Regions from separate parts of the Leptolyngbya sp. GB1-A1 genome, predicted to be linked through region 1. Evidence: predicted binding sites of a transcription regulator. Region 1 holds the regulator's gene; each other region holds the start of a gene.
The links. Region 1 encodes NtcA, which controls nitrogen genes in cyanobacteria. Its sites were predicted from a motif close to TTTGTANNNNNNNNTACAAA; they were not measured.
Positions count from the first base shown of each region.

Region 2: the regulator NtcA is predicted to act here: its motif matches at 5,622-5,641, upstream of NDI45_RS21705 (MSMEG_0569 family flavin-dependent oxidoreductase).
Region 3: the regulator NtcA is predicted to act here: its motif matches at 5,326-5,345, upstream of rpoD (RNA polymerase sigma factor RpoD).

Region 1 is NZ_JAMPLI010000029.1:34,989-42,923, forward strand. Features, by position in the region: gene bioF (8-amino-7-oxononanoate synthase) at 1-348, opposite strand, end outside; gene NDI45_RS21580 (FAD-binding oxidoreductase) at 588-1,952, shown strand; gene NDI45_RS21585 (hypothetical protein) at 2,227-2,598, opposite strand; gene rpsN (30S ribosomal protein S14) at 2,785-3,087, opposite strand; gene nth (endonuclease III) at 3,153-3,869, opposite strand; gene rseP (RIP metalloprotease RseP) at 4,000-5,094, opposite strand; gene ntcA (global nitrogen regulator NtcA) at 5,415-6,086, opposite strand; gene NDI45_RS21610 (sugar transferase) at 6,602-7,264, opposite strand; gene rsmI (16S rRNA (cytidine(1402)-2'-O)-methyltransferase) at 7,543-7,935, shown strand, end outside.
Region 2 is NZ_JAMPLI010000030.1:5,185-13,119, reverse strand. Features, by position in the region: gene NDI45_RS21730 (sll0787 family AIR synthase-like protein) at 1-627, opposite strand, end outside; gene NDI45_RS21725 (MSMEG_0567/Sll0786 family nitrogen starvation N-acetyltransferase) at 627-1,172, opposite strand; gene NDI45_RS21720 (MSMEG_0568 family radical SAM protein) at 1,238-2,350, opposite strand; gene NDI45_RS21715 (Nit6803 family nitrilase) at 2,382-3,389, opposite strand; gene NDI45_RS21710 (MSMEG_0572/Sll0783 family nitrogen starvation response protein) at 3,459-3,941, opposite strand; gene NDI45_RS21705 (MSMEG_0569 family flavin-dependent oxidoreductase) at 4,167-5,444, opposite strand; gene NDI45_RS21700 (LuxR C-terminal-related transcriptional regulator) at 5,683-7,131, opposite strand; gene NDI45_RS21695 (aldo/keto reductase) at 7,340-7,935, shown strand, end outside.
Region 3 is NZ_JAMPLI010000004.1:123,042-130,976, forward strand. Features, by position in the region: gene msrA (peptide-methionine (S)-S-oxide reductase MsrA) at 190-849, shown strand; gene NDI45_RS06150 (hypothetical protein) at 979-2,277, opposite strand; gene NDI45_RS06155 (tetratricopeptide repeat protein) at 2,584-3,492, shown strand; gene rpoD (RNA polymerase sigma factor RpoD) at 3,933-5,078, opposite strand; gene NDI45_RS06165 (TIGR02450 family Trp-rich protein) at 5,786-6,046, shown strand; gene NDI45_RS06170 (SpoIID/LytB domain-containing protein) at 6,254-7,935, shown strand, end outside.

The sequences.
Region 1 (7,935 bases):
AGCAGCTTCTCGTCCACAGGCAGCTGCCAGTTTTTCCTCAAGCTGATGATGAATGTCGTAGTTGCCCGCCACAAGCCGCGATGCCGTTGCGCCTGTCCCGTATCGTCCTGTATAGTCTTGCGCTGCCTGGATCAGTGCCGGATGCTTTGACAGCCCCAGATAATCGTTTGCGCTGAAGTTGAGCAGTGGCCGTCCCTGCTTCCAGACCCATACGCTATTCATCCCCCCCTCGCCACAGGGCGAAGCAGCCGGAACAAGCGGCTGAAGCGATCGCAACCGCTGCTGCTCAACCCGTTCTGCCAGGGCGCGGTCGATAAAATCAAATTTGTTGGCTTTGTTGACTGTCATAGCGTTTTCCATCATACGAGCCAGGGGGGACAGCGTTAAACAAGATAGGTCATCCCCAAGGGCAGGCAAGAGAACTATTACCCATGACTGCTGCCTTATAACTAACGACCAAGCTATCCAACACCCTTTGCGGCAGATAATTTAGCCTGGACTGCATCCAGATTGACGGATTATTGAAAATTCGGTTTTTAATATGGGAAAGGCAGTTACACTTTTCGTTACTCCCGGAGAATCCCAGCATGACGGTTGCGGAAGCACGTTCGATCGATTGGAATGCGATCGTAGCTGAATTAGAGGGCATTGAGGTCATTCGCGACGCGGTGCAGGTTGCCAAGCTTTCCAAGGACTATTACACCTACAGTCCCCTGCTCCAGGCGCAGCTTAACAATAAGGTTGGAGAAATTGTAGTTCGTCCAGCAAATGAAGCAGAAGTCATGCGGGTGGCTGCCCTGTGTGTCAAGCATCAGATTCCGCTCACGGTGCGGGGCGCAGGCACGGGGAACTATGGTCAGTGCGTGCCGATGCGGGGGGGGGTGATTCTCGACATGACCAAAATGCAGGCGGTGAAATGGGTCAAACCGGGAATCGCCTGCGTTGAAGCGGGGGCAAAACTGGCGGCGATTGACAAACAAACCCGCGAAACAGGCTGGGAAATTCGCATGGCTCCGTCTACTTATCGAACAGCTTCGATCGGCGGATTCATTGGTGGCGGCAGTGGCGGCATTGGCTCGATTACCTACGGGCTGATTGCCGATCGCGGGAACCTGCTGGCTCTGCGGGTGGTAACAATGGAAGAAAATCCGCGTGTGATCGAGCTACGGGGCGACGATGTGTACAAGGTGGCACATGCCTGGGGCACAAACGGCATTATCACAGAGCTGGAGATTCCCCTGACGGCAGCTTATCCCTGGTCAGAGCTGATTGTCACCTTCCCCGACTTCATGACGGCAGCCCGGTTCGGTCAGACCTTGGGCGACTCCGACGGCATGATTAAAAAGCTAATCACCATCTTCGCGGCTCCAATTCCTCAGTATTTTGCCGCCCTGCGAAACGTCCTCACGCCAGAACAGCACTCTGCGTTTGTGATGATTGCGGAACCCTGTCTCGAATCCTTTGGTGAACTGGTGAAAGAGTTTGGCGGAACGATCGTCTATCAAAAATCCGCGCAGGAAGCCACTAAAGGCGTTGTTCTAGGAGAATTCACGTGGAACCACACCACGCTACACGCCCGCAGCATCGATCCGTCGATTACCTATCTGCAAACCATCTTCCCCGCGGACAAAGATCTGAAGCTGGTGGAGCACATGTATCACCACTTCGGCGATGAGGTGATGATGCACTTAGAATTTATTCGCGCCAAAGGCACGGTTGTTCCGGCAGCTCTACAGCTTGTGCGCTACACTACACCCGATCGCCTCAACGAAATCATGCGCTACCACGAGGAGCACGGCGCATTTATTGCCAATCCCCATACCTTCATCATCGAAGACGGTGGCAGAAAAACGATCGACCCCATGCAGCTTCAGTTCAAAGAGCAGGTTGATCCCGCCGGACTATTAAATCCCGGCAAAATGCGAACCTGGGATGAACGGATAGAGGGCTAAACGTAATTTTTCTGTTTTGAAGAATGAAGTTGGGTGACAAAGCGGGATTCAATTTTTTTTAATAGGAGCAACCTGATTCATGCCAACGATCGTCCTGCACGGCGATCGTTTTTTGTTGCCTGTTCGGACGGATATGGTTGTCCTATCGGGTATGGCTGTCCTAATTGAGCAAACTGTAGGATGACTTGGCGCAGTGGGATGCCAGACCCAGAGCTTTAAGAATTAATACTTTGCCTCACTGATCCTGCAGTTCTCCTATGGTTCTGCAGTTCTCCTATGGTTCTACAGTCAGCACTTTCGGGCTATCGATGGGGGTATTTTCTTCTTGAATTCGTTTGGAGTACCACCATTCCTTTAGTTCAGGAGACAGCTTTACTGGATAGAGCGTGATGATCGATCGCCCCGAATACTCCTGCCCCAGCACCTCAACCGAGTAGGATGGACTACTTTTTGTTGCCAGATCAGGAACAAACCGTTTGCCAATTCGCCGCCAGCTCGGTTCCTTGCTGCGCCACTGAAGCCGACAGCAGGGCCAGGGTAACTCTTCACGATCGAACAGGCGACAGCAGGGACCAATCACTCGGTAGGTGAAATGTCCACCGGAGCTGTAAAAAATTTGTCCATGTTCAAACGGATGCTGCATCATTTTACAGGCTAAGGCTTCTGGCTTGTAATCTACACTGCGCTGGCATTTTCTGGATTAATAGCGTAGCAAACGATCGGGAAAATTGCGAAATTTGAGAAATGGCAAAAGAGCGATCGGTGTTTCACGATCGCCCTTCTCTCAAAATAAAATCGGTTAAATTGGGCTGGCTGAACACTCCAGGAGTGATTACCAGCTTGACTTGACCACACCCGGCAGCAAGCCCTGATGCGCCATTTCCCGAAAAACGTGGCGAGACAAACCAAAATCTCGATAGTAGCCTCTCGGACGACCTGTGAGCCAGCAGCGATTGTGGAGGCGCACAGGCGCACTGTTGCGGGGAAGCTGTTGAATCTGACGATGGATTTCCAGCTTTTCCTGCTGAGAGGTTGTGTTTGAAAATTGTTCGAGCAGTTCTTCGCGCTTTTGAGCGTATTTCGCCACGAGCTTTTGGCGTTTTTTCTCACGCTCGATCATGCCTTTCTTAGCCATGAAAGAATTACGTTGTTCCTATTTAGACAGCATTTACTATACTACCGCAGGTTGTAAGAGCTTGACTACCTCATCTCAATCCGTCCTTCTGGTACAAACCCCACAACAGGTAAAGGAGGCGGCGTGATTTTGGAGCGATCGGCTGAGGGACACAAATCGGCTAACGCACAAACATCACAGGCAGGATTACGGGCATTGCAAACTGCACGACCGTGATAAATCAGCCGAATCGACCAGTTTTCCCAGTCGGGCTGGGGCAACAGCTTCATCAAATCCCGCTCGATCTTGAGGGGGTCTGTTTCTTTGGTGAGCCCCAGTCGTCCGCTCAGGCGTTTAACGTGGGTATCGACCGTGACTCCTGCATGGATGTCAAAGGCATGAGCTAAAACTACATTCGCCGTTTTACGGGCAACGCCGGGCAGGGTCAGCAGGTCTTCCATCCGTTGCGGAACCTCACCCCCAAACTGGGTCATGATCAGGCGGCAGGCAGCTTGGATATTTTTGGCTTTGTTTCGATAAAAACCAGTCGATCGCACCAAAGATTCAATTTCAGCGACATCCGCATTGGCAAACGCCTCAGCATCAGGAAAGCGGCGAAACAGGGCAGGCGTCACCTGATTCACCCGCTCATCGGTACATTGGGCAGACAGAATCGTAGCAACCATAAGCTGCACCGGAGTTTCATAGTCCAGCGTGCAGGGAGCTTCTGGGTAAAGCCGCTTCAGACGTACCAGAATTTCTAACGCCTGCTGTTTTCGGGCAGAAAGGCTGCGAAGTCTCACGATACAAAGGAAGTAGAGAAAAGGAAACGAGGTGATGGCTACACCGTCATACCAAAAGTGATGGCAGTTCGCGTAGCCCTTGGACAAGCTTGTACGCCCAACTCATCCTAACGTTCATGCTGCCCTGCGACTACTGGAAGAGTCTCTGGAAAATCGCAAGCTGAGTAGTATCGCGAACGATCAGGAAGATTCCTAATCCGAGCAGCAGTACCAGCCCGGTTTGCATCACGTTCTCTTGAATCCGATTGGGCAAAGGCTTACCGCGCAGTCCTTCCAGCAACAGAAACACAAGCTGGCCGCCATCCAGAGCCGGAAGCGGCAGAATGTTGATAATCGCTAGGTTAATGCTGATGATTGCCGTGAAGGGAAACAGGCTTCCCGCGTTCGCTGCAACCAAGCCCGCGCCCTGCTCCACAATTTTGACGGGGCCGGCGACCTGCCCTGCCATCGAGGAGAAGTTGGTGATTAGACCAATAAATCCATTCACCGTGGCAAGAAACATTCCCTGAAACTGCTTTGCTGCCAGTCCCAGCACCTCAAAAACGCCATTGGGGCGGCGATACTGAGTTGCATTGATATTGGGGGCAAGCTGTACGCCGATTTTTGCGACGCCATCTTCTCCCGCTTTAGGGGTAACGCTGAGATCAAGCTGTTGATTGCCTCGCTGCACGGTAAATTCAACAGGCTGATCCGGACTGGTGCGAATCGTTTCCATTAGCGATTTAACGGCGTCCTGAGAGGCTCCCAGCGGCTGATCGTTAACTTCTAGGATAATGTCTCCTGCCTGAAGCCCTGCCCGTGCTGCCGGAGATTGTTGAGAAATGATTTCTGGAATTACGACGCCCGGCTGATAATCAAACTGTTCAGGAATGCCGATCGTCGTGAACTGCGCCACAAACACCAGATAGGCAAAAATCAGATTGGCAATCACGCCTGCACTAATTACAATGGCGCGATCAAGCACCGGACGGTTTTTCAGCAGATTTGGATCGTTGGGCGGAATTGTACTATCTGGGTCATCGTCGGGAAAGCCAACAAAGCCACCCAGCGGAATCGCTCGCAGCGCGTATTCGGTGCGCTCACCCTGGTACTTCAGCAAAATCGGACCAAAGCCGATCGAAAATCGATTGACGTGAATTCCTTGCAGACGAGCTGCCAAAAAGTGCCCCAGCTCGTGAACCACAATTAACAGGGCGAGAACTGAGATTGTCGCTAATACTGACATAGACCCAGATTAATAAATAGAACCATCTGTAGTCCATTCTAAAGGGCGGTGAGGATTACTACTTCTACCCTGAGGGTTGGGTGGGGGAGGGGGAGATGAGGGGTGAATGGTTATCAGTGTAATTGTCTAACTCAGGTTCTGTTGGAATCGCAAGCTTTCTCCGTTCGGCAACGTCTGTTTGCGTCCGATCGCAAGCCTCCTGTTCCTTTTCTCCAGAAGCATTCGCTTAGGATGAGGTTACTTGGGAAATGAAAGTTCTATCCCTTGTCCTTCCTGTCCTTCTGGGGGCATGGGTGTTTTGAACAGCGACACAGCCAACTTTAAGTGAACTGCTGGCTGAGCGTGACTGGATTGTGAACGGTAATTCTTTTCTTGTGGATCGAAATCATTTGATCCTGACGCAGATCGCCGAGCAGCCGAGTCACAGTGACCCGCGTTGAGCCGATCGCTTCCGCAATTGCCTGATGAGATAGTTTGAGGTCGATCGTAATGCCCTCGGTGGTGGGCATGCCGAAGTCGCGGCAAAGAATCAGCAGGAAGCTGACCAGACGTGATCCCATGTCGCGATGCGCCAGCGTTTCGATCATCATCTCGGTTTGCAGAATTCGGGAGGATAACCCTTGCAGCATCAGCATACAGAGATCGGGGTTTTCCTTCAGGGCTTTCTCGACTTGCTCGATCGGCACAGACAGCAGCTCAACGGGCGTAAAGGCAACGGCATGATAGAAGCGATCAGCACGTTGCCCGGTGATGAGCGACAGAACGCCAAACACGCTGTTTTCACGGAGAAGCGCGACCGTAATTTCCTCACCTGCTTCATACACGCGAGATAGTTTGACTGCCCCTTTTTGCAGGAAGTAAACTCGCTCGGCAGGGTCGCCGGGAAAGAAGATTGTTTTGCCACGATCGTAGGCTTCAACAACAGGTGGAAAAGCACTCCCGCTTAATTGACGAAAGACGTTTGCCAATGGCTTATTTGGTGCAGCTACCATATCCCTTCCCCCAGCCCGCCTTTGAAGATTTCATCTTACCGCCACCTGCTACCAATAAGATCATTCGTTCTAGCCCAATTGGTTCTAAGCGATTTTTACCCCCTGTCCTTCACTCTGGTGTGGAGCAAGTAGGGTTAAGCCAAATGGGATATTGGAACTTCTGTGATAGCTTTCTGACTTTAAATTACTAAACTTAACTCTGAGCGGATTTTTTGTATTAAGTAATACATATCTAGCCCAATCTTGGTCTGAGTGCTGAAAAAGTCAGATTTTAAGGCGAAATAGGGGCAAAAAGTTCCTGTTAAAACCGACTGACTGAGACTGATCGATTGAGACTGATATTGCTCCAGCAGCTCAAGACAATGCTTCCAAAATTGGATTTGCGAGGGTCAGCAGTGCCAGTTTTGTGAAGGATGTTTTCTAATGCTCTATTTCCCAATTAAATATCACCATTGATTCTGCTGAAGGGGAAACGGCTTCGCATTGTTGTTTGGCGAAACGTTGTCTTCTCCTGGCTAACAGGCTCCCCGACGATTAAGCACAACCTGGATAGTTTTGAAAATCAGCCCTAAATCATAAGCGATCGACCAGCGTTCCTGATAGCGCAAATCTAATTTCACGATTTCCTCAAAATCGGTTACGGTTGATCGACCATTTGCCTGCCATTCTCCCGTGATGCCTGGCTTTACCTCTAGCCGCTGCCAGTGATGAGCTTTGTAGCGGCTCACTTCATTTAGCGTAGGCGGGCGGGTTCCAACCAGGCTCATCTCGCCGCGTAGCACGTTCCAGAATTGTGGCAGCTCGTCTAGACTAGTACGCCGCAGAAACCGTCCTACTCGCGTAATACGAGGATCGCAATTGTTCTTAAAGATGTAGCCTTGCGCCTGATTTTGAACCTGATGCTGAAGTTTCTCGGCATTCACCACCATCGAGCGAAACTTCCAGATGCGGAACGTTTGTCCGCGAAACCCGCATCGCTCCTGGCTGTAAAAAATGGGGCCGGGATCGCTGATATAGATTGCTACTGCGATCGGGATCAAAACCAGAGCGGTCAGCGTTAAGCCAACCCCTGCGCCCAGAATATCGATCGATCGCTTAGTTCTGCTCTGAACCGAAGGATGAATCTCAGATGCAAATGACGGCAGTAGGGTAACAAATTCAGAATGTGTGAATGACATAGCGCAGCAGCCTCTAGACAACGCCCCAAAAGAGGCAAACCAAAGAACAATTGATTGAACCAGAGCAGTGAGCGCGCCCTTAAACCGCAATTTCGGCAGCTTTGCGCTCTGATAAAAGCAACTGATGAAACCAGAATGCGCTTTGATTCAGGGGCAAGCAACAGCGAAGGTTTCGCTTTATCAACACTTCAAGGACAGCTTTAGAAATAGGGAGCTTCTCCGGGAAAATTACCAGGCAATTTCCACAAGGTTTTGCCTTCCGTGGTTAAGATCCTGGTATGGAGATTCAGTCTGCAACGTTATACATCGTAGGAACCCCGATCGGCAATCTGGAAGACATGACCTTCCGGGCGATCGAAGTTTTACGTCAGGTTGATTTTATTGCGGCAGAAGACACTCGTCACACTGGAAAGCTGCTTCAGCACTTCCAGATCAAAACGCCGCAGATTAGCTATCACGACCACAATCGCCGTAGCCGCCAGGATGAGCTACTGCGTCGCCTTCAACAGGGCAATTCGATCGCGCTTGTGACCGATGCCGGAATGCCAGGCATTTCCGATCCCGGCTATGAGCTGGTAAAAGCCTGTATCGAGCAAGGAATCCCTGCCGTACCGATTCCGGGAGCTTCTGCTGTGGTCACTGCCCTGAGCGCAGCTGGGCTTCCCACCGAT
Region 2 (7,935 bases), on a different contig from region 1:
AGCACGGCAAAGCCTTTTCTCTGCCAGATCGGGCAACAGAGCCAGATCTTCCTGCAAGCGCACTGGATCAGCCTTGGTCGCGGCATTCCAGAAGGCAAATTCAGGGTGCATCTGCCCGTCGAAATTGACTGCCATTAAAAGCTGCTGACCGGGCTGAGCATCAAAGCTTGTCATCAGACGTTCTGCCCGTCCTAAAATCGAGACAGAAAGCGCATTATAAGGACTGTGGCAGTTGGTGTGTCCGCCCACGATCGGCACGTCATATGCTTGAGCGGCTGCCTGCATTCCTGCCCAGATTTGCTGCGATTGTTCAACCGACTGGCTCCAGAGCGCATCGACCAAGGCGATCGGCCGACCCCCCATCGCATAGATATCGCTCACGTTGACCATCACCGCAGACCAGCCCGCAAACCAGGGGTCCTGCTCGACAAAAAATGGCATCATTCCCTCGCTTGCCAGCAGCAAATAAGCTTCCCCATCAGGAATCGCGGCGCAGTCATCGCCCAGCAGCACCTCTGCATCAAGCCAGTTAGGGGTTTGACGCAGAAAGTGGGCGGCAGTCTGAATATCTTGCTTGTGCAAAACGCCGATCGATTCTTGTAGCTTGGTAACGAGGGTAGACAGCATCAGGACGCTTCTCTGGCTTGAAAGGGGAGGACGGGCCGGGGTTCGATTGCCGAGGAAAACTGCGAAGCAACCGTAGGAGGATAATAATTCAAATCCGCCTGCATCAGGTGATGGGGACGATCGCAAATTGTAATTTCTTCCAAGGATTCCCAGTGAAGCCGCTGGAAAAACCGCACGTTTTGAAGCTGAACCGTCGCCAGAAATCGCTCGCAACCCCAGGTGTTGGCTGTTGTGACTGCCTTGTGAATTAATCCTTTGCCGATCTGCCAGCCTTTGCGATAGTTGCAGTGTGTTCCCAGTCGTCCGCCGTACCAGAAGCCAGGTTGGGTTTCATAGATTCGCACCACCCCGACGATCGGATTCCGTTCATTTTCCAAGCTTTCCTGCAAATGCACAGCCACGATCGGATAGGCAGTCTGATCGATTTCATCCAGGTCGCTGTCCTGAAAAAGCCGCTGTTCGTCTACAAAAATCGAATGGCGCAGGGCAAAATAGGCTGCAATTTCATCAGGCGTTGTTGCAAGCTTGAACTGATATCGATTCATATTTGCTGAACCTGAAGTGATGCGTGATTTCGGGAAAACTTCAAACTCTTTAAGAGAAGGTACGTCTAAACCTCATACGTCGAAAGCGCAGAACAAGCCCCACACTTCGCACACCCCGCCTTCATTTCTGCCGAGCGCAGCCCGGATTGCTTCAGCATTGCGCCGACTCGCTCGTAAAGCGTCTGCATAAATTCACTTTGAGGAGCCGGATGATTTGCCAGAGGCGTTCCCGTAATTGGTACAAAAGGCACAACAAAGGGATAAACGCCGATCTGAATCAATCGATCGCACATCTCCAAAAGTGTCTCTAAGCTATCTCCCAAACCTGCTAGTAAATAAGTGCTAACCTGTCCCCAGCCAAATACCTGAACCGCTGTCCCAAACGCATCAAAATAATGGGCTAAAGGCACAGATGCTTTTCCCGGCATAATTCGCGATCGAATCTCTGGATCAGCGGCTTCCAGGTGCATTCCTAAATTTTCAACGCCTGCATTTTTGAGGCGATCGAACCAGGCAAAATCGTCGGGCGGCTCGCACTGGGCCTGGATCGGTAAGTTTACCCTGGCTTTGATGGCTCTGGCGCATTCAGTCAGGTAGGCTGCGCCGCGATCGGGCGTATTGGGCGTTCCAGTGGTCATTACCATTTGCTTGATACCGTCTAGCCGCACGGCTGCTTCTGCGACCTCTGCAAGCTGCGCTGGCGTTTTGCGAGCGATCGTTCTGCCTGCTTCGAGCGATTGCCCGATCGCACAAAATTGACAGGACGTTGCAGCATCGCTGTAGCGCATACAGGTTTGTAGCACGGTAGTTGCTAGCACATCTCGACTATGAAGCAGCGCAATCTTCCAGTAGGGAATGCCCTCTGCCGTGGTCAGACCATAGAACTGGGGCTGTTGCGGAAATTGAATCGGAGCGATCGGTTCTCCCTGGTGTTCTAACAGCATTTCGGCTACTTTGCCGTTTTCCGTCAGGGCAATTGTGCCATCCACTCTCACGCTGTAGGGTGACTGTGCTGCCGGACTGTTGAAGATTGGAACCATTACCGTTGTGCCATCCACCGTCACGGCTTTATGATCCGACGGGCCTGCCCCACCCTGACGACCCGATGCACCCACATCCGAATCGACTAGCTTCAGACCATAGGACTGAAGTTCAGTAATCAGCGTTTGCTTATTCATAGTGAGAATGATGAGTGAATGATCGGGCAAATCAGGTGTCGATTGCTAAAGGCGTTTCGGATGATGCCAAAGAAGACGGGAAAACCGATTGAGAAGATGAATCAGGAGATACTGCGTTTAACATTGTCCTTGCCTCAGGATTCATCTGCAATTGCAGAAAATCAGGACGGGCATAGTGACCGACCGAATCCATCATGCGCTTGCGTTTGGTGATCAGCGAGAAGTCGAGATCGGCAACGATCATGCCCTCGCCTTCGGTAATGGGCGGACAGAGATGATTGCCTTCGGGACCAATAATGGCAGTATTACAGCCGCCGCTTAGCACCCGCTGAAGCTTTTCATCAGTGGTAATTTGTCCGACCTGTTCCGGCGAGAGCCAACCTGTTGAATTAATCACAAAACAGCCTGACTCCAGCGCATGATGGCGAATCGTAACCTCAATCTGATCAGTAAAAATCTGCCCTACCAGGGAACCGGGAAACTGGGCGCAGTGAATCTGCTCATGCTGTGCCATCAGCGCGAAGCGAGCCAGGGGATTGTAATGCTCCCAGCAGGCAAGCGCGCCAATCCGCCCTACCGCAGAATCGATCGCCTTCAGCCCTGATCCATCTCCCTGCCCCCAAACCATGCGTTCGTGATAAGTCGGCGTGATCTTGCGTCGCTTAAGCAGCAGGGTTCCATCTGCATCGAAAATGAGCTGTGTGTTATAGAGGGAGCCATGATCGCGCTCATTCACACCCAGTACCACAACCATGCCATAGGAACGCGCCGCACGGCTTACGGCATCGGTGACAGGTCCGGGAACGGTTACAGCTTCTTCGTAGAGCCGCATGTGTTCCTTGCCCATTAGAACCGGGGGCTGCACAAACGAGAAGTAGGGATAGTAGGGAATGAACGTTTCTGGGAAAACGACAATCTGTGCTCCTTCTTTTGCAGCCTGGGCGATCGACTGCAACACTTTCTCAGTTGTACCATCCCGGTTAAACAGCACCGGACTGATCTGGACTGCTGCGGCGCGAACCGTGCGTGAGTAATCCATAGAATCACAAATTGCGGATGCAAACGGTGGGGAAATTTAGCCCAGTTTGTCCTGAATCCGAACTGGAGATTAAACCGTCCAGGTATCGAGGATAAAAGCGTTGTCTTTGCGGTGCATCAAAATGATGTCTAATACATCAAGCGGATTAATCGGGCGAATGCCGGGAATCAGTGAGGGTTCGCCGTGTCCGTACAGGGCTTGCAGCGCAAAACGGCAGGCATAGACTTTACCCCCTTCTGCCATGAACTTGCTGAGCTGATCGTTGAAATTTTGGTGTCCGGGGAAAGCAGAATCGCCCAACTTCGGGAAGCCGCGCTGCACACCGAGGGTCACGCCCGGGCCATAAAGCAGCACCGATGTTTCAAAGCCTTTTCGCAGCAGACGAGTTGCTTGCAGCAGATTCACGAACCCGATCGATCCTTCAAAGGCAACGGTGTGAAATGTTACCAGTGCTTTCTCACCCGGTTCTGCTTTGACATCAGGAAATACTTTCTCTTCATAATCGACAAAGAAATCACCAACTTGATGGGCGGGGGCTGTTACTTCAGGCATACCATTTTCCTTTGTGGATTGGTTTGTTGATTGGATCGACGTGTTGTCAGATTACGAGGTTGTTCACACAATATTTTGTATCTTTAACTACGGAGCGTCAAGATTTGGCGATAGGGTCAGGTGCGCGATCGAGGGTGGGGAAAGAATGCTGCGATCGGGGGTTAGAACCTGTTTAAATCGATAGGTCATTGAGATTGTGCGATTAAAACGAACTCTGTCTCCCCTCTACGAACCCAACAAAAACTCATTCACCACGCTCCAATCCTGCGCCACGACCACTCGTTTACGAGCCACCATATAGTCCGCTAAATACGTCGCATCTCGCGCAATTCCTGAAAATCGCCCAGAGCCCCAGGTATAAAGCCAGGGCAGCCCCAGAAAATACAGTCCCCAAATGCCAGTCACGCCGCGATCGTGTCCCGGATAGCCCTTTCCATCAAACACAGGCACTTCGATCCAGCTAAAGTCCGACTGATATCCTGTACACCAGATTATCGTGCGGATATTTTCTTGCTCGTAGTCGATCGCCAATGAATTCTCGATGGGTTCCCAAACCGGATGATAGGGAGGCTCGATCGGCGCATCGATTTGATTCTTTTCGATAAACGTATCAATTGTTTTTTTGATGCTTTCGGCGACGGCATCTGCCTGATCCAGATTGTGTTTCAGGTCGTTTTGAAACTGGAGCTGGGTTCCTTCAGCTGCTTTCAATTTACCGTGCAGTTTCATGCCTTCTCGCGCAAACTGGCGCAGGTCAATCTCGCGTCCGCCGTCTCTGCCTGTCACATAATGATTGGCTTTTGCCCGCACTTTCTCTTTTTGCGGATGCTGATCGATCGGCAAATCGTAATAACCCATTTGATCAAGCCAATCTACTACATCTTTGCCGCGATATCGACGAGGCGATCGAGGCGCACCGCCCACGCACAAATGCACCTGTCTCCCTGCAAGATGCAGATCCTCTGCAATTTGACAGCCCGATTGTCCAGTGCCCACCACCAGCACCGCTCCATCCGGCAAAGATTCGGAATTTCTGTACTCAGAAGAATGGATCTGATGCAGCGCAGGCAGACATTCGGCAAGACGCGGAATGCGAGGTACATGGTAGCCGCCGATCGCTACAACGACCTGATCTGCCGTAAAGTCTCCGATCGAAGTTGTGACTTCAAACTGTTGCGCTTCATTTCTGCAAAGTTTTAGCACTTCTACGCCTTCTTTGAGAGGTGGTTCAAATGAGGCGGCATAGCGTTCGATGTAGCACACAATTTCTTCTTTTTGCATGAAGCCCTGCGGGTCATTGCCGGGATAGGGAAAACCGGGAAGCTGGCACTGCCAGTTCGGAGTGACCAGGCAAAAACTGTCCCATCGCTTTTCGCGCCATGCGTAGCCAATCTGGTTTTTCTCAAAAACGATGTGGTCAATGCCGCGTTCTTTCAGGCAATAGCTCATCGACAGACCCGCCTGTCCGCCGCCGACAATAATAGCTGAGTAGTGATTGCTCATAGCTGCTGAGGTGGAATGGGTGATGGGGAAATGAATACAGCGTTTACAGTCTATTGATAAACAAAGGGATGGGAGGGCGAAGTTCCACACCGGGAAACCTCTGCATCCCATTTAAGTCCTTGAAGAAGTTGCTGTAGATAAACTTACTGTCAGCCTAGATTTTTTATCTATGAAGTCTTTGTATTCTCAGATACGAAATTCCCAAGTCTATTGATATTGGCAGGTGCAGTTCGACAAACTAAATCCATCCCTGCTCGATCGCTTTATAAACTGCCTGATAACGAGTCTTGGCTTTGAGCTTGGTAAGAACGTTGTTGAGATGAAATTTGACGGTGCTTTCGCTGATGACGAGCTGATCGGCAATATCTCGATCGCGGTGCCCCTGAGTCAGGAGCCGCAGGATTTCCAGTTCTCGATCGGACAAGGCAACTGCTGGAATCCCCCAAGTCTGTCCCTGCATAACGGCTTCAACCGCCTGCCGAAACTGCTCTGGCTGAAGAGAAAAATCAACCCTTGCCCGGATGTCGGGGGGATGCGATCGCGATCCGCTGACCCAAATTACTTTTCGAGTGGGGGAAACTGCCTGAATCTCATCGGTGAGGAGTGGCGCGTCCTGATCATCGCACAGTGTTAAACCTGCGGTGGTTGCCAGATGGGTGAATGCCAGTTGCAGCACAGGCGATGTACACAGCACTTGCAGTTTCAGCTCCGAGCGCGCCTGAGCATAAGGAATATTTAACGTAATTTGGGTGGCACGCTGATCAGAGGTAGGCTGGGTTTGCAGAATGCCGCCCAATCCGGTAACGAGAGGATGAATTTCGGCAAGGGCGATCGAAATCGAAATCTCAGGATCGGTGTCAGGGTCGGCGGGCACAGTAGGAATAGGAACAGGAATAGGAACGGTTGCTTCGCAGTTCCCTGAAGGGGTAATCGCTTCCAGGGCAACAGTGGTGTCACTGTAGATCAAACGAGCATAGGTACAGCGCAGATGGCTCAAAACCTCAGCCGTTTTTAACACTAGATAACTTCTGGAAGTGGATAGGGGCTGCTCGGTTCCCAGCAGCGTCAATCGGGAGTTTTTGAGGATTTCGGCTAGCTGATCAGACAGGGCAAGCGGACGCATCGGCTGAGCTGCTAACTGCCAGCGTTGCTTCTCTTTCTGGTACTGAATTGCAGTATCTAAGGCGATCGTCACGATCGTGCAGAGGGTTTGCAGCACTTCCAGAAACTCAGGTTCGAGTGGGTGATGACTGAACATTGCCAGCACCCCGATCACTCGATTGCCGATCGCGAGCGGATATCCAGCAAAGCCGCGAATTTGATTAGCAACCGCCCATTCCCGATTACCGACCCACGGCTCCGCAGGTAAATTGTTGCTCAGGAAGGACACTCGGTTTTGCGCGATCTTGCCAACTTTGTAGGCTCCCATTGGAACTCGCCCAAAAAAGCCATCGGTGCGCGTGTACATTCCTGCTGATGCCACCAGTCGCAGCATGGTTTGATCGGGTTCCAGCAGCCAGATTCGTGCAAAGGCACAGCGAAACCGATCGACTAATCCCTGAGCCACACAACAGGCGATCGGCTCTGGCTCCAGGCATCCAGAAAAGGACTGAGCAATTTCGTTGGCTTGCTGCAAGTCCAACAGAACTCGTGTGGAGTCCAGCAGACCGCCTGATAGGCTTGCCATAGTGTGAAAAGCAAGTAGTGAACCCATCATCTCCCATTGAGGCGCAGTTTCCCGTCTACCTCTGTATCCGCGATCACAGAATGCCTGCTTCTGGCCGAAAACAATTCGCCCGTCTTTAGAGAGGTGATTCAGCCGCTCACCCATGCCTACGATGAAAGCTGCACTAGATCGCCAGGGAGCAACGATGCAAACTCAACCACATACCACCATGCCCACCCGACCGCTCGGTGACTCTGACCTTCATATTACCCCGATTGGCTATGGAGCTTGGGCGATCGGTGGTGGAGATTGGCAATTTGGCTGGGGTCATCAGGAAGACCAGGACTCGATCGCTGCAATTCATCGGGCACTCGATCTGGGCATGAACTGGATTGATACTGCCGCGATTTACGGCCTGGGACATTCTGAGGAAATTGTGGGGAAGGTGCTGAAAGAGCGATCCCGCAGGGCTGCGGGCATCGGTGCCCGGTCGGAGCGTCCCTATGTGTTCACCAAATGTTCGATGATCTGGAACGAAGCGCGTGAAATTAGCCGCAGCTTAAAAGCTGATTCCCTTCGCCGCGAATTGGAAGCTAGCCTGCGCCGCCTCCAGGTAGAAACGATCGATCTCTATCAGATTCACTGGCCCAATCCAGACTCAGACATCGAGGAAGGCTGGAGTACACTGGCAAAGTTTAAAGAAGAGGGAAAAGTCCGCTACATTGGCGTTTCAAACTTTAGTGTGGAACAGATGCACCGCGCTCAGGCGATCGCTCCCATTACCTCGCTTCAGCCGCCCTACTCGCTGGTAAAACCTGGTGTAGA
Region 3 (7,935 bases), on a different contig from region 1:
AGTTGGGGAGAACTTTGTAGGTTATCCTCCCCGCAGCGATTCGGATTGTACGACTGCTCAATCAATTCGATCGTCTGATGCGTAGATTATGATGAACCTAGGTAAAGATGCGCTTCCGCAATTCGCTCATCCCCATTGCTCATTAAATTCGGTTTAATTTCTTGATCTAACTTGGAGAGTTCAGGCAGTATGGTGCTTTTTGGATTTGGCAAAAAACAGAACCTTCCCTCCCCTGAGGAAGCCCTACCGGGACGCAGCACCCCAATTCCTGTTCCCGATCGCCACTTTGTCAACGGCAACCCTTTACAGCCTCCTTTTCCCGCAGGCATGGAAATTGCGCTGTTTGGTCTGGGCTGCTTCTGGGGTGCGGAGCGGAAATTCTGGCAGCAGCCTGGTGTGTTTTCGACTGCAGTGGGTTATGCCGCAGGCGCGACGCCAAACCCGACCTATCACGAAGTCTGCACTGGCATGACCGGGCACAATGAAGTAGTGCAGGTCGTTTACAATCCGGCAGAAGTCAGCTACGAAACCCTACTTAAGATCTTTTGGGAAAGCCACGACCCAACGCAGGGAATGCGTCAGGGCAATGATAGGGGCACTCAGTATCGCTCTGGCATCTACGCTTGCTCGCCGGAGCAGCGACAGCTAGCTGAGGCTTCGCGAGATGCTTATCAAAAGGCACTGCGCGAGTCCGGGTATGGCGAGATTACGACTGAGATCCTAGATGCGCCGCCTTTCTATTACGCTGAAGACTATCATCAGCAATATCTCGCTAAAAATCCAGGCGGCTATTGCGGTTTAGGCGGTACCAAGGTTTGTTTCCCACCGCAAGTTGAAGCTGGAAACTAAAACGATCGCAGGTGACGAGATCGCCTGAATCAGCATTCATTCAATAAGCATTAAAAAGGGGTAACCTGCACCTTTCCGCAGAATACCCCTTCTTTTGTCTCAAGTTTGAGTCTCAAATCCGCTCATTGCCTACTCTTGCGAAGTCGGGGGCGCACCTTCAGGCGGACGACGTTTGATCGGTTTGGTCACTTCAGAGCGTGGCTGAGGGGAAGGGGTCGGACGATCGCCGCTCTTAAATTGCGGTCTAGGTGCGCCGCCTTCTCGACTACCCGCATTCCACTTGCGCGGAGGACCACTCGGACGACGACCACCGCCGGGACCGCTAGGACCGCCTGAACCACCAGGACCACCAGGACGACGGAAGCGACCCTGCGGCTTTCTGCTGCCGTCCTTGCGCTTCTGAGGCGGAACCAGCCCAATCATCGTGCCCTGCTGCACAATCAGGTCGTTTTCCTGTCGCTGCACCTGCAAATCCCAGAAATAGCCAATCGCTTTTCCTTCCAGCGTTCCTTTCAAGGCAACTTTAAAGGCTTTGTCCTGAGTATCGCCCGGACGAGACATCCGCCGGATTTTAACCATCAGCCGCTCTTCTTCTGGAGCCTGGTAGATAATTTCGCCGCGAATCGAGAAGAATTTATCGTCTAGCTCCGAAGCAGGAACCATTTCGAGCAGTGAGTCTGAACCAGAGCTGCTAGAGCTTGTTTCTTCGGCAGTTTCCTCGGTGCTTTCCTCGGTTCCTTCTGCGCTCTCTTCTTCTCCCGCTTCCATCTCTAATCGATTCAGCTTTTCAGGCTCCCACACGCCGACAATTTGAACGTGCAGATCGTTCATTTTTTCGCGGGTGCGCGGATACACCACCCACAGGTGAGGCTGCTCCAGGTCAAGGTGCTTTTTAACCAGGCTCATCACGCGCCCTAGCAAAACCGCATCGATCGCCACGCCATCATCGGTCTGGATCAATCCACGGGTAAACTGTTCTTCTGACGGAACATAGGTGCCGCGCACTAAGCCGATCGCCCGATACTGCATCGGCTCGCTAGCGGGGGGAATCGGCTGAAGACGGTTAGACAGCAAATTGTCCAATGAAACATCGGCGGTACTCTCAGCTTCAGCCTCAGAACTTTCAGAAGCCGTTAACTCAGCTTCAGGCTGATCTGCCTTGGGCTGCTCTTTCAATTCAGAGGTAGCAGGCGCAGAGGAAGGCTGGGGAGTCGAGAGGGCTACTTCTCGCGCAACCGGACGCTTTGGCGGCGTGGGGGGGCGAAGCGGTTCTTCTTGAGGGGCGATCGGTTGAGAAGGCTGATCCATAGCGGGTTCTACAATAGGGTCGGCTGAAGGAGGTTCGGACGGTGAATGGGTATCCACCGATGACTCGGATGCTGAGGTAGACTTGGGCGACTGAGGATTTTTATTCTGGGCGGGACTCATGAGACCTCCTTGACAGCGGCAGGTAATCCGCTTACCGTTATGCACTACAGCAAATTTCTAGTCCTGAAGACCAGATTTCAATGCGGAATTAAACACTAGGTTAACACTCAGGTTTGATCTCCTTCGTGAAATGACTGAGACATTATTCTGAATCATTTCCTGTGGTAATTCGCCCTTTTCCTCTATACAGCTTCCTCTAGCTTAGATCAGGCTGTTCGGCGGCAAATTACCCCAAAGGAAGGTGACAGTTAGTGATCAGTTAATTGGGACTATGTTAGTAATGACAGTCGAGTTTGGGAATAGCGTGTGGCTGAAAAGAAAAATCGTCGCTGGTTAGCTCTGGTCGTTGTTTCGCTTGCAACGCTTGCTTTTGTTGCTGTACCGATCGTGGCTTCAGTATCGGGCGTGCTGAATCTGCAAAAACAAACGGCTTCCGCGCCTTCTCCCTCTCCGTCTGCCAGTCCAGGCTCAAGCGAAGAATTGATAGCCCAGGCACGAGGTTATGAAGCAGTGCTTCAGCGGGAACCCGACAATCAGACCGCTCTGCGCGGATTAGTCGATGTCAAGATCAAGCAGGGCGACATTCAGGGCATTATTGCGCCGCTCGAAAAATTGGCAGCGTTAAACCCTGATCAGCCCGACTATACCGTTCTATTAGCGCAGGCAAAACAGCGCACGGGCGATCGAGAAGGCGCAGCCCAGGCATACCGCAACATTCTGGCAACCCGTCCCGGCGATCTCAATGCCTTGAAAGGCTTGACCGATCTGCTACTTCAGCAGAACCGACCCGAAGCAGCGATCGGACTGTTAGAAGACACGCTGAAGACGGCAGACGAAGCAAACCAGGCAAAACCAGGCACGGTCGATACAGCTTCGGTGCAGCTTTTGTTGGGTGAAGTCTATGCAATTCAGGGACGATACGACGAGGCAGTTGCCATCTACGATCGAATTATTGCCAGCAATGCTCAGGATTTTCGCCCAGTGCTGGGTAAAGCGATCATTCTCAAAACCCAGGGCAAAACCGAGGAAGCTAAACCTCTGTTCACCTCAGCAGCCACTCTGGCTCCGGCTGAATTTAAAGATCAGATCAATCAGCTAGCGGCGGCTCCCAGCCCGACTGCCTCTCCTCAAGCTAGCCCCCCCGGAACTGCTCCTGCTAGCCCTGCCCCTGAAGCCAGTCCCACTCCCGCAGCATCACCTTCTCCCGCTCAATAAACCAGGAAACAAACTCCAAAAAACTGCAAGACAAGAAGGGGCTTTTGCCCCTTTTTTGATCGATTCTCTTGTAGCCTTTAATGTGGTTTAACGCGGTTCACTAGTGGGATTGAAGCAGAAAAACCTGAGGCTTATGCTCAAACCATGGATATCTTCAGGATTTCAGGCTAACGATTCTGACTGTCCCTTATTGCAGATTAAGGATAGCTGTCGCGATTGAGAAATAGTGCAGCGGCATAGGAATAATGCGGAGGCATGATACAAAAGAAGCCTACTCTGCAATCGAGAATAGGCTTCTGCTATTTCTAAATTATGCTAGAAACATCCCAGAGCATTCGCTCATAAAGCGTAGGATGGTTTAGCCAAGTGTAACCAATGCAGTTTCAAGAACTAATTCTTGCTGAACGGTTTGATTAGCAAACCCTAAGCTTTGAGAAATTCTAGCGGATGTACTCCTTTAGAACGCTGTTGCGGTTCGGGTGACGCAGCTTTCGCAGAGCCTTGGCTTCGATCTGGCGAATCCGCTCACGGGTAACGTTGAAGATCTGTCCAATTTCTTCCAGCGTCTTCATCCGTCCATCGTCTAAACCGTAGCGCAGCCGCAACACATCCCGCTCCCTTGCACTAAGAGTTCCCAGCACGTTTTCCAGGTCTTCCCGCAGCAGATTCTTGGAAACCTGATCCTCCGGGGTTTCACCATCGGATTCAATGAAGTCACCCAGGCGCGAATCCTCTTCTTTGCCGATCGGCGTTTCCAGAGAAATCGGAAGCTGAGCTGATTTGGCAATAAACCGCAGCTTCTCGATCGTCATCTCCATACGGGTCGCGATTTCTTCCTCGGTCGGCTTCCGCCCCATTTCCTGAGACAGTAGCTTGGTCGTCTTCTTGATCCGCGAGATGGTTTCGTAAAGGTGAACGGGCAGACGGATCGTGCGAGACTGATCTGCAATGGCGCGAGTGATCGCCTGCCGAATCCACCAGGTGGCGTAGGTTGAGAACTTGTAGCCTTTCTCGTGGTCAAACTTCTCAGCAGCGCGAATCAGACCCAGACTGCCCTCTTGAATCAAGTCCTGGAACGACAGACCCCGGTTCATGTATTTCTTGGCGATCGACACCACCAGTCGCAGGTTAGACTGCACCATTTTCTCTTTGGCGCGTCGTCCTTCATGCAGCCGTCTACGGAACTTAGGAAGAGGTTGATTAACCTCATTCGCCCATGCTTCCGGGTTGCGTTCTAGCTCTTGCGGAGTCCGATCGAGCTTTTCACACAGACGATCGCGAATGCGTTCTAGCTCCAGTAGGTCAGCGATTTTGCGTGCCAGTTCGATCTCTTCGTCTGCCCGCAGTAGCCGGATGCGACCGATTTCTTGCAGGTAAAGCCGAATTGAGTCTTCTGTATACAGTTTTTTCTTGGCTTGCGCCCGACGACGGGTTGCGCCCTTTGGGGTTTTGCCGTCTTCCTCCTCATCAGGCTGAGTGTCGAACAAGTCCTCTTCGTCGTCTCGATCCTCTCCTTCAATCAAGAGTTCGTCCAGGTCACTCTCGGCGGGGTCAATGGTTTCGAGTACGTCGTTAGCCTGGGTCATGCCGCGCTCCTCATGCTCCTTAGTGTCAATAACGTTGAAGGTCAATTAAGACCAGGAAATAGTACGACTGATTCTGAATCACTGATCAGCTGCTAGCGAATCTGTCCGGATATAGCCTACCCATTGGATTCAATATTCGCAGCAAACTCGCTTTCTCCGCTAACCGCCCACAGTTTCAGGTAGAAGCACTGCGAGTAGAAGCACCAAAACAAGTCTGCACTCCTCAACTTTAGCCAAGACTTCTCCGATTGTAACTTTTCTCACAAAAATTGCATCCTTTTTAATCTCATTCGTTGTGGGAATGTGATAAGGGCATTAGAAAAGCGCAATCAATAATAAAGCCTCTCGACGAGTAGAGTTTTCTTAACTTGCGTTAGCAGGGCAGTGCCTTGTTGGCATCCTAGCTGTAATCCTAAATTACTTACGGTGAATTGTGTACAAGCTCAGCCAACTTGCTGAACTCAGCGAGACTTTGTAATGAATTAGCATAACCGAACAATTGCGGAGTTGGGGGATTAGTAATCGGAGATCTCAATGGTTTAGGGGAAGTAAAGCTAGATTCAGTAAGCATTGTAAGATTTGTCGCAAAATGTGAAATAGACAAAGCTTCAGTTTAGACAGATTTTTCTTTCATAATTTCTGTGTTGAATTGTTTCTTGAAAGATTACTCTCTAGGCTTCAATTTTCGTTTCTATAAATCGCAGCACATGCCAAAAAAGCAAAAGTTTCCTTATCTGGTCGGTTCTAAGTGGACAGCGCAGCAAAAAACCTGGGGCTGGCGGCATTTTCAAGTTCTGAATCGAAAAAATGAAGGGCGTTGGGTTTTTGCAGAAATGGTGGCTGCTTGTGATCCAGCAGTTCGCTTTTGGCTGAATGCCCAGCAGCTTAAAGACCGCTCTCTTTGGCAGGCGGGGTGGCAATCGTTGCAGGAACAGGGCGATGGATCTTCGTCTTTACAGGAATTTTAAATAGCAAATCTTTTAGGGTATTTATCGCGAAAAGATTGAGGATAGTAAACAAGCTAGTCACACTAGAGTTGGCTCGCTAAAATGCAGAACAGGCAAGAAGTTATTTTTTCCCAAGAATTAAGATTGCCCTAAGTGCAGGGGTTAATCGCTGAGTTCAGAGCTGCATCAAACCGTTTTTCGCTGTCATTCGCTATGAGGATCTGTCCTGTGACTTCCCTACAACGGAATGCCCCAGTTCGTTGGCTTTTGTGTCACCTGCTGAAACTACGTCCCAATTCCTGGATAAAAACGCTGCTGATATCAGCTTGTCTTCTGGCTGGTATGGGGCAGGTTGGACGTGCCCAAACTGCTCCGCTCAACCCCTTGCTAGATGTGGGTGTAGTGCAGCGGTTTGGCTCAAATGCAACGGATGAAATCACATTAAAGCCCCTGTCGGGCGATCGACTGACGCTCAAGCTTAAAGATGGACAGCAAGATCGAGTACTAGCTACAAGCGGCGAAGTCAAGGTTAATGTCGTGATGCAGCCGCTCCCACAGCCCGAAGTCGTTGAACGCATTGTGCTCAGTACTCACCGCAGCTTTGAAAGTGCGGAGGATAGTGCAAATCGCTGGAAGTCTGAAGGGATTGCGGTCGAAATTGGTCAGCCGAGGCAGTGGCAGGTCTGGGCAGATCGAGAGACCTATCGAACACCGCTTTTGAGACGACTCCTGCTGCAAAACCTGCAAGCCCAGGGAGCAAGAACAGCCTTTATTGATACGCAGGTAAAGCCACAAATTCCAAAGGCGGCTCTGACGGTGGACGGCTACCGCTATCAGCAAGACCAGGTCGAGATTGACACAGCAAACGATCGCATTCAGGTCACGTTTAATCGCAGCGATCACGGAACGCGCCTCTATGCCGGGACACTGCGGCTTCAGACCAATGCTTACGGCACCTATACCCTGGTCAATCAAGTTCCGATCGAAACCTACTTGCGCGGAGTGGTACCCCATGAAATTGGGGTTGGTGCACCACAAACCACGATCGAAGCGCAAGCAATCCTGGCACGAACCTACGCTTTACGAAATCTGCGCCGTTTTGCGATCGATAACTATCAGCTTTGTGCTGATACCCAGTGTCAGGTTTACTGGGGATTGTCAGGAGCGGTTCCAGAAACCGATCGCGCCATTGCTGCCACACGTGGCTTGGTTTTGACCTACAACAATGAACTGGTGGATGCACTCTATTCCTCGACTACAGGTGGCGTGACGGCTCCGTTTAGCGATGTTTGGGCAGGCAGCAATCGCCCTTATTTACGAGCGGTGGTAGATTCAGTGCAAAATATCTGGAATCTGTCTCAGCGCAGTCTGGCAGACGAAAGCAACTTCAGAGCCTTTATTGCTCAAAGACGCGGCTTCAACGAAGAAGGCTGGGATATGTTTCGCTGGCGTGTCGAAAGTCCAATCGGCGAAATCACAAATGATTTGCGGCAGGTGCTCGCGACGAAAAAGCATCCCTTCGTCAACTTTACTCAGATCCGAGAGCTGAGCGTTGTAGAACGATCGCCTGCCGGACGGGTACAGAAAATGGCAGTTACCACGGATTTGGGCGTTATTGAACTCGAAAAAGACGAAATCATTCGTGCGCTGTCTGCTCCTAACAGCACCCTGTTTTACCTTGATCCAATCTATGAAACGGCTGAGGGACAAAAAATTTCCCAACCCGTTCAGAAGCCTGCCACAAAGACTGCAAATCAAAAAACAGCCCAAACTAAACAGGCTGCCTCTCCTCCGGGAGTTTTGAAGGGCTATGTCTTTGTGGGCGGTGGATTAGGGCATGGCGTGGGAATGAGTCAGACCGGAGCCTATCGTCTCGGTGATCTGGGATGGGCGCATGAGCAGATTCTCAG